Regions from separate parts of the Mycobacterium sp. E802 genome, predicted to be linked through region 2. Evidence: predicted binding sites of a transcription regulator. Region 2 holds the regulator's gene; the other holds the start of a gene.
The links. The regulator LexA, encoded in region 2, represses DNA repair genes until DNA is damaged. The targets are predictions, from matches to a motif close to CGAACANNTGTTCG.
Positions count from the first base shown of each region.

Region 1 (4,079 bases), on a different contig from region 2:
TCACGCCTCCACCGTTCTATTACGAAATGCAAACCCCGATAGTCGGCTCACACCGAATATTGTCGTTACCGAGTACTTCAGCGATTCTGCAGTCGACCTGAGCGACGTCGCACTCGAGTACGCCGAACGTAAGCGCGGAAGCACAATCGGATTGGAGGTCACCAGATCGGAATGGATAGCCGAGGATGCGCCTGCGGAATACGGTCAGGAGATGCGATTCACCCTCGTGAGCGGCGTGGTCGCAAGACTGGTCCGCATGACAATCGCAACGCCCACATTCACCGGCGGAACGCATATCCTAGAGATCGTATTCACTGTAGCTGAAGAGCAATACGCGTCCTGTCGAAGCGAATTCGGAGAATTCCTGAAATCGATACAGATACTAACAAGTTAACAAGATTTGGATACGCTAGAACCAGACAACCGTAGCCTCCCCATGGGGAACGTCATCATCATGCGCGCCCCGAAGTATAAATCGAGTGAAATGCTCGAACGCCTTAAACGCGGGACTGTGGTGGCACTCTAGCGCGTACCGGATGCATCTGCGATGACCGGCGGATCCGCCGATCGTCGAGTCGCCGCACGACCGCAGGTGAAACTCGAAATTACTCGTATAGAGTTGACAACCCGGGCAGCTCACACGACTAGATGTTGAACAGCAGTCTAAGAGGTAGACGGCCTCATACCAGATCGGAGAAATGATGGGTCCTGCTGGCACTTCTCGGCTAGCACTGCTTATGTCATCCGTCGCCGTCGCCGCCGGTATGGCGTTGAGCGTCGTGGGATGCTCTGTAACCATCGGAGGAACTGGCGACTCGGCGAGTACGGTGCCGAACATTCCGCAAGCCGAACTTGAAAGTGGCTTGAAGAAAGCCATTACCGAAAAAACCGGCGCTCCAATAAAGTCGGTCGCGTGCGAAGGTCCGCTACAGGGTGTCGTCGGCGAAACACAACGTTGCATTGCTTCCTTTGCGACGACAGACGGTCTCTGCGCCGGAGTAACCGCTACTACCAAATCAGTCAATGATTCGAAGATAAATTACGATTTCAAAGTGGATGATAAACCGCTGGAATGACATAGCAGTGCGCACACTAGGCTCGAGTGGACATCCACCGGGCAGGACCTAGGGCTTCGTAATCGGTTTCTGAGACGATCTCGGTCTGCGTACATTTGCCTCGGACAGCGCCAGACAGATCGAAATCCGCACTATTCGCGAGCCGCACTGGTCTCGAATCAAACGGCGCTACAGCGCACCCAAAAAACGACACCCACGAGGAGACCCAACAAACACGGTGGAATCCTGAATAGGCAGCGCGCGCGTCTAGCTGGCGTCGCGCTCGAAGAGATAGCGCTCCGGGTGGTGGCAGTCATTGACCCGGGGCTGACCGGTATCGAGACTAGGCGGCGGAAGCCATTCGGTCCGACCGTCTTTGCCGGTTCTCGTCCGCCAGCCCTTGCTGCTCAACAACCGGTGACAAGCCGGGCACGCCAAGGTGAGTTGGTCGATGTCCGTCAGGCCGCCGTCGGCCCAATCCTTCTCGCGGTGGTGCACCTGGCACCAATCCGCAGGGGCAGTGCAGCCCGGCCGGGTGCAGCCGCCTTCCATTCCGAACAGTGCGAGCCGCTGCCCGGGCGAGGCAATTCGCTTGGTACGGCCGAGGTATAGCGGCACCTCTGAGTGCGACTCGTAAATGCACAGATAGTGATATGCGTGGCTGGCTATCCGGATCGCGTCGGCCATCGGCACCAGACTGCCGCCCCCGGTGATCGCCCAGCCCTCACCCGAGCAGATCTGTTCGAGCGTGGCCGTGACCACCAATGTGACCGGCAATCCGTTGTACTGGCCCAGCGTCCCAGACATCAGCACCGCGCGGCACATGGCCTTGAAAGCATCGTGGTTGCGCTGCGCCTTGGTGCGCAGATCCCACTTGACCGCTTCCTCGTCAGGTTCGCCATCGACACAGGGGTTTTCGTCGTCCGGATTGCACATGCCCGGTGCCGCCAACTTGGCGTTGTACGCCTCGCAGTACGCCCGGCACTCGGCATCGATGTACCCGTGGACCTTCGTCAGTCCATCGCTGTCCTGCTCACCGAATACGAGGCCACGGTTGCGTGCCGCCACGTCGTCACGCGGCGCGGGGCCGTCCTGGTCGATGGTCATCCGCAACCGATTCGCAACCTGCTGCAGCGCTTCAGGAGTCAGCCTGGCCGCCGAGCTGCCCAGCAATTCCTCGGCCTTGTCCCAATTTTCGGCGGTGACCCCGGCGGGCAGCTTCTTGAAGAATTTCCGGATGATCCGCACATGATCGATGCCGATGTCACCGCGAGACTGGGAAGCGGCGGTAGTGGGCATCACCGGCGGAAGCGGCTCACCAGTCATGGCACGGCGAGGAGACAGCACCTTGGCATCCTCGATCCGGGCATTCGCCTCGGCCTTACTGATCCGCAACGAATAGACCAATATGTCGCGAAGCGAGTTGTGGCCCGCCGTCTGCGGGGCGATCTCCTCGGCGATGTTGGTGATGATCTTGTGGTCGACCGACGCATGGGCACGAGCGATCCGCTCACGCCGAGTGGCGATGTGTTGGAGGTCGGTCAGGGTGAGCCCATCGTGGGATGCCGCGGCGATCTTGGCGGCCAACGCCTCGTACTCCTCGTAGCACGCCAGTAATTCCTGACGTCCCAGCGATGCGCTACTCATGACTCGAACATTAGTTCGAACGTCTGACAAGGGGAGTCGATTTGTGGCCAGAGTGGCAAACGAGGTCAAAGTTTTTTGAACTTGTCGACGCGATGCGATTTCCGCAATCACATCGCCACCGGCATCGACGCCCGAAGTGCGCACGTAACCGATCTTGAGACGGCTCGAAACGGCCGGGCAGACTACCGATCGCGGACGCAACGACAACGGATTCCGCGGCCGTGACCAGACGTTTTACGCACGTGATGGTTACTTTGGCAAATTTGCATCCGACCAATAACGTATTGCTACAGTGTGCGGGCACTGTAGGCCACATCACACCCCAAAGGCGGCGACATTGACGTCTCAGCCCACCCCTCCCAGGCTGCACAAGGCCAAGGTTGCCGCCACCGCAGCGGCCGTCGTCGCCACCACCGCAGCGCTGACCGCAGGCGTCGCATCGTCCGCACCCGAGGCACTTGCCGCGCATAACCGGAGCGTGCAGGCGGACGTTGAGCTGACCGCGGCGATCGAAGTGCCCGACGTTGTTGGGATCTACGGGGTGGGGCCGGTTTTCTGGGCCGCACAGATTCTTGGACTCACACCCGACAATGTGATCAAGGCAGCTGCTGGAGCCCTGGGCGGCACTGAGGTTGCAACAGCAGTCACCGCGTTGTTGGAAACGCTGGATGCAATTTCGCCAGTAGACACGGGCATCAAAGGCCCGTTGCCCGGCGATGTCTACGATGCCGTCAACGGGCTGAAGTACACCACCACAGGTTTCGCCGAGATGCTGGGTCTCGACAAGATTCCGATCATCAACGATCTGGTCGATCAACTTGTCGGCGTCGCACCCATCCTGAATCAGCGCCGTGCCATCATCTTCTCCGAGAGCCTGGGCGGCCTGACCACCTCGATGGCGTACCGCGACATGATCGAGGCCGTTACGTCCGACAGTGCCGACTGGGAGATAGGTGTCACCGGCCAGTGGCTGGTCTTCGTCAACAATCCCAGCCGTCCCGGCGGCGGATTGTTCGCGCTGGCAACGCCTTTCACCGACATGTTCGGATACAACTTCACCACTCCGGACGCGGGTAGCTACACAAACCCGAGCAAGACCAAAGTTCTCAACACATCAATCCTCGATGTGACCTGGGCATACAACCCGCTCTCCGACGTGCCCAGCACGTTGAATCCGCTCGCATGGGCCAACTCGGTCGCCGCCGGGGCGTTCCTGACCTATCTCATCCCGGACGAGGACGACAAAAACAACATCGGTGAACACGTGCTGCCGTTGCTCCTCAAGGGGATTCTCGACGGTGGAAAGGTGATGCTCGATCCGACCGGCGGACAAGGCATTACCATGTTGCCCGGGTGGAACCAGCTCGTCAGTGGGCT
Region 1 is NZ_LZJD01000109.1:122,721-126,799, reverse strand. Features, by position in the region: gene A5699_RS16860 (hypothetical protein) at 1-394, shown strand, start outside; gene A5699_RS28620 (DUF4333 domain-containing protein) at 738-1,076, shown strand; gene A5699_RS16855 (HNH endonuclease signature motif containing protein) at 1,323-2,702, opposite strand; gene A5699_RS16850 (PE-PPE domain-containing protein) at 3,040-4,079, shown strand, end outside.
Region 1: A5699_RS16855 (HNH endonuclease signature motif containing protein) is a predicted target of LexA. The motif match lies at 2,707-2,720, and genes of this name have one in related genera.

Region 2 (4,079 bases):
ACGCCGCAATGCCCGGTTCTCAGTTGGAGGTCTTCAGTGGCTCCGGACATTTTCCGTTCCACGACGACCCCGACCGCTTCGTCGAAGTGGTCGAACGCTTCATCGATTCCACCGAACCCTCGGTCTACGACCAGGATCGGCTACGCCACCTGCTGCGCAGCGGGCTGAGTGAATCGGCGATCAGCGGGCCGTTCGACACTCAGGTCGCGGTACTCGACGCGATGGGCGCCGACGAGCGCAGTGCGACGTGAGACGGTTGCTTGGCGCCCTGACGGCCCGCCGGTGACGCCGCCCTGGTTCCTCCGGAGGATCGGCACGGCCACGTAGCATCGGGTCCATGGCCATCGACGTCACCGTGTTGCGCGTGTTCACCGACTCCGAAGGCAAGTACGGCAATCCGCTCGGCGTGATCGACAACAGCACGGTTGCGCCCACCGACCGTCAGCGTATCGCCGCCGAATTGGGTTACAGCGAAACCATATTCGTCGAACTGCCCCAACCTGGCGTGAACACCGCCCAAGCCCACATCTTCACGCCGGTCGCCGAGATGCCGTTCGCCGGTCACCCGACCGTGGGCGCCTCCTGGTGGCTGCGCGAACTCGGGCGGCCCGTCAACACCCTGCAGGTGCCCGCCGGAATCGTTCAGGTCGCGTACGACGGGGAGCTGGCCGCGGTCAGTGCGCGTTCGGAGTGGGCACCGGAATTCGCCATCCACGACCTGACCTCCACCGACGAGTTGTTCGCCGCCGAGCCCGGCGATTACGCCGATGACGTCGAGAACTATCTGTGGACCTGGCTGGATCGGGACGGAGGAGTACTGCGGTCACGGATGTTCGCCGCGCACCTCGGTATTGCCGAAGACGAGGCCACCGGTTCGGCGGCGGTCCGCATGACCGACTACCTCAGCCGTGACCTGACGATCGTCCAGGGAAAGGGTTCGGTGATCGAGACGCGGTGGCACCCGGAGGGCTGGGTGCGCGTGGCCGGCCGGGTCGTCAACGACGGCACCACGCGGCTGGGCTGATGCCGGCCGCGTTACGCCTCGGCGCGGTGGGCCCGCAGGGCCTCGATCTCACGTTCGAAGTCTTCGGCTGAGGAAAACGACCGGTACACCGACGCGAACCGCAAATAGGCGACCTCGTCGAGTTCACGCAACGGCCCCAGGATCGCCAAGCCGACTTCATGGCTGGGAATCTCAGGTGTGCCGAGACCGCGGACAGCATCTTCGACCTTCTGCGCCAACACGTTGAGTGCGTCGTCGTCGACCTGACGGCCCTGGCAGGACCGGCGTACACCGCGGATGACCTTCTCACGGCTGAACGGCTCGGTCACGCCACTGCGCTTGACCACCGCCAGCACCGCCGTCTCGACGGTGGTGAATCGACGGCCGCACTCCGGGCAGGACCGCCGCCGCCGGATCGCCTGGCCCTCGTCCGTCTCGCGGGAATCGACCACGCGCGAGTCAGGATGACGACAGAACGGACAATGCATTACCGCTCCTTCGTCATGCCGCCGGACAATTAGTTCGAGCGCCCTTGAGCGTACCCGCGCCGCCCTCGGCAGGTTCACCGCCGGGTCCAGTGGTGTGTAGGAGATCACGCCGGGGCAGGCCAGTGTGGCTGCCTGCCAGGATGTTTCAGCGGACATCGCACTGCTCAACCAACCGGGGCGAGCAGGGTCTGCCCGGCGTCGAGCGCCGACGATTCGAGTTGGTTCAGATCGCGGATCTGCTCGACCACGCGCGAGACCGGAGCGTCCGGGGCGACGCGCCGGGCCACCTGCTGCAGCGTCTCGCCGGTTTTGACCTGGACCACCGCGAGTTCGGCCGGCTCCGGCGCCTCGGTGCCCATCACACCGCCGAATTGCGCCACCAGCCCCAGCCAGACCGTGATACCGGCGGCAACCAGCGCCAACAACACGGTGGTGACCGGCGTGATCGGACGGCTGCGGTGCGAGGCCCGCGACATGAGAACGCCGGTTCCCCGGTAACGGACCGCGCCGCCGGCCGGCCGGGTCGGTGCCTGCCGCTGGACCCGGCGCAGCGGCCGAGGCTCCGCGGCACCGAACTGGGCGCGACCCCGAGACGGTTGCGCCTGGGACGCGCCCCGGGCCACACGGACAGCGCGGGAACGGCTTTCGGCGGGGATATCGATGATCGCCATCTGACTGCCTTTCGGTGGGACGTTCGCTCTTGTGTTCGAATATAGTCGCTCACATGTTCGATGGATAGAACGTGTGATCGAACTGTTGCGAAACGATAGGACGGACCACCGACAAGTTTCGGCGGCGAGGCTCCGTAGACGACACGCGTCGAACACATGTTTGATTAATGTTCAAACAAGGACTACATTCGCCCTCATGAGCGACGACCTGAGCAGGGACGGCAGCACCGACACCCCGGCGGGATCCGAGGGGGCGAGTCCACGCCGCGCCGCTGACAGCGGCCTCACCGAACGGCAACGGACCATCCTCGACGTCATCCGCGCATCGGTGACCAGTCGGGGCTATCCGCCCAGCATCCGCGAGATCGGAGATGCGGTAGGGCTCACCTCGACATCCTCGGTCGCCCATCAATTGCGCACCCTGGAACGCAAGGGCTACCTGCGCCGCGACCCGAACCGTCCGCGTGCGGTCGACGTCCGCGCCGCCGACGATCCGGCGGCCACCCCGCTCGTCTCCACGGATGTGGCCGGCACGGATGCGCTACCCGAACCGACCTTTGTCCCGGTGCTCGGGCGCATCGCCGCGGGCGGCCCCATCCTGGCCGAGCAGGCGGTCGAAGACGTCTTCCCGCTCCCCCGCGAACTCGTCGGCGAGGGCTCGCTGTTCCTGCTGAAGGTCGTCGGCGACTCGATGGTGGACGCGGCCATCTGCGACGGCGACTGGGTGGTCGTGCGCCAGCAGAGTGTGGCCGACAACGGTGACATCGTAGCCGCGATGATCGACGGTGAAGCCACCGTCAAGACGTTCAAGCGGACTCGTGGTCAGGTGTGGCTCATGCCGCACAATCCGGCGTACGACCCGATCCCGGGTAACGACGCGGCCGTGCTCGGCAAGGTCGTCACCGTGATCCGCAAGATCTGAGCTCAGTCCGCTCGCACGAATCCGTTCGTGCGAGCGAACTCCTCACTGGCGAACCAGATCTCGGCCACCGCGTCGTCGTACTCACTGCTGTCGGGTGACCAGTACTGGCCAGACTTGGTATCCGCCTTGATCGGGTAGCCCTCGGGTGCCCGGTTGGGGTCGTCCAACGGTAGGTGGATCGCCGTGACGGCCGGTACCTCGTCGAGTTCGATGGCGGCATGACGCCCACTGTGGGCCTCGCCACTGTAGGCCTCGGCATGGGTGATCACCCGGGTCGGCGCGGTATCCACATTGTCTTGATCGCCGGACAGCCCGAGATCCGCGGGAACCGCGAGACCTACCGGTGCACGCAGACCGTCGATCGGGCCGGCGAATGCACCGGTGTCCACCAGATCCTCGTCGTCGAGTTCGGCCTCGACATCGTCCTCGGCGTCACCTTCGGCGACCTCCTCGAACTCGGCGTCGATGGGCGCGTTCTCGTCGTCGAGGTCCTCGCCGTGGAAGTCCTCGTCATCGAAATCGTCGTCGTCGAAATCCCCGTCCTCGAAGTCGTCGTCGAAATCGTCGACGTCGCGGTAGTCGTCAAAGCCCGGCTCCGGGCCGGCCAGTTGCGAGGAATCCTCCGGCGGTTCCTCCTCGTCATCCGGGGGGCCGTATCCCGACGACGACTCCGGTGCAGCCCATTGGCTCACCGGCATCTGGCTGACCGGCATCGCGATATCGGTCGGACCATCGTAGGGAGACGCCGCGGTACTAGCCGATTCATCGACCGGCCCGGTGAATCTCGCCGTCGCAGCCTCACCCCCATAGGCGTCGCTGCGATCGTCGCGGTAGTCATCGTCGTCGTATCCACGCGAGTCATAGCGCCGGGCGCCGTAACGGTCCTCGTCGTACGGCCCCTCGCCGTGGCCGTCGTACTCGTCCTCGAACGGATCGTGGTCGAATTCGTCGTCGCCACCGGCCCGTCGCCGATGCCACAGCGCCGCCCCGACAAT
Region 2 is NZ_LZJD01000027.1:9,240-13,318, reverse strand. Features, by position in the region: gene A5699_RS04365 (alpha/beta fold hydrolase) at 1-251, shown strand, start outside; gene A5699_RS04360 (PhzF family phenazine biosynthesis protein) at 338-1,024, shown strand; gene nrdR (transcriptional regulator NrdR) at 1,036-1,491, opposite strand; gene A5699_RS04350 (LysM peptidoglycan-binding domain-containing protein) at 1,656-2,162, opposite strand; gene lexA (transcriptional repressor LexA) at 2,359-3,084, shown strand; gene A5699_RS04340 (LGFP repeat-containing protein) at 3,087-4,079, opposite strand, start outside.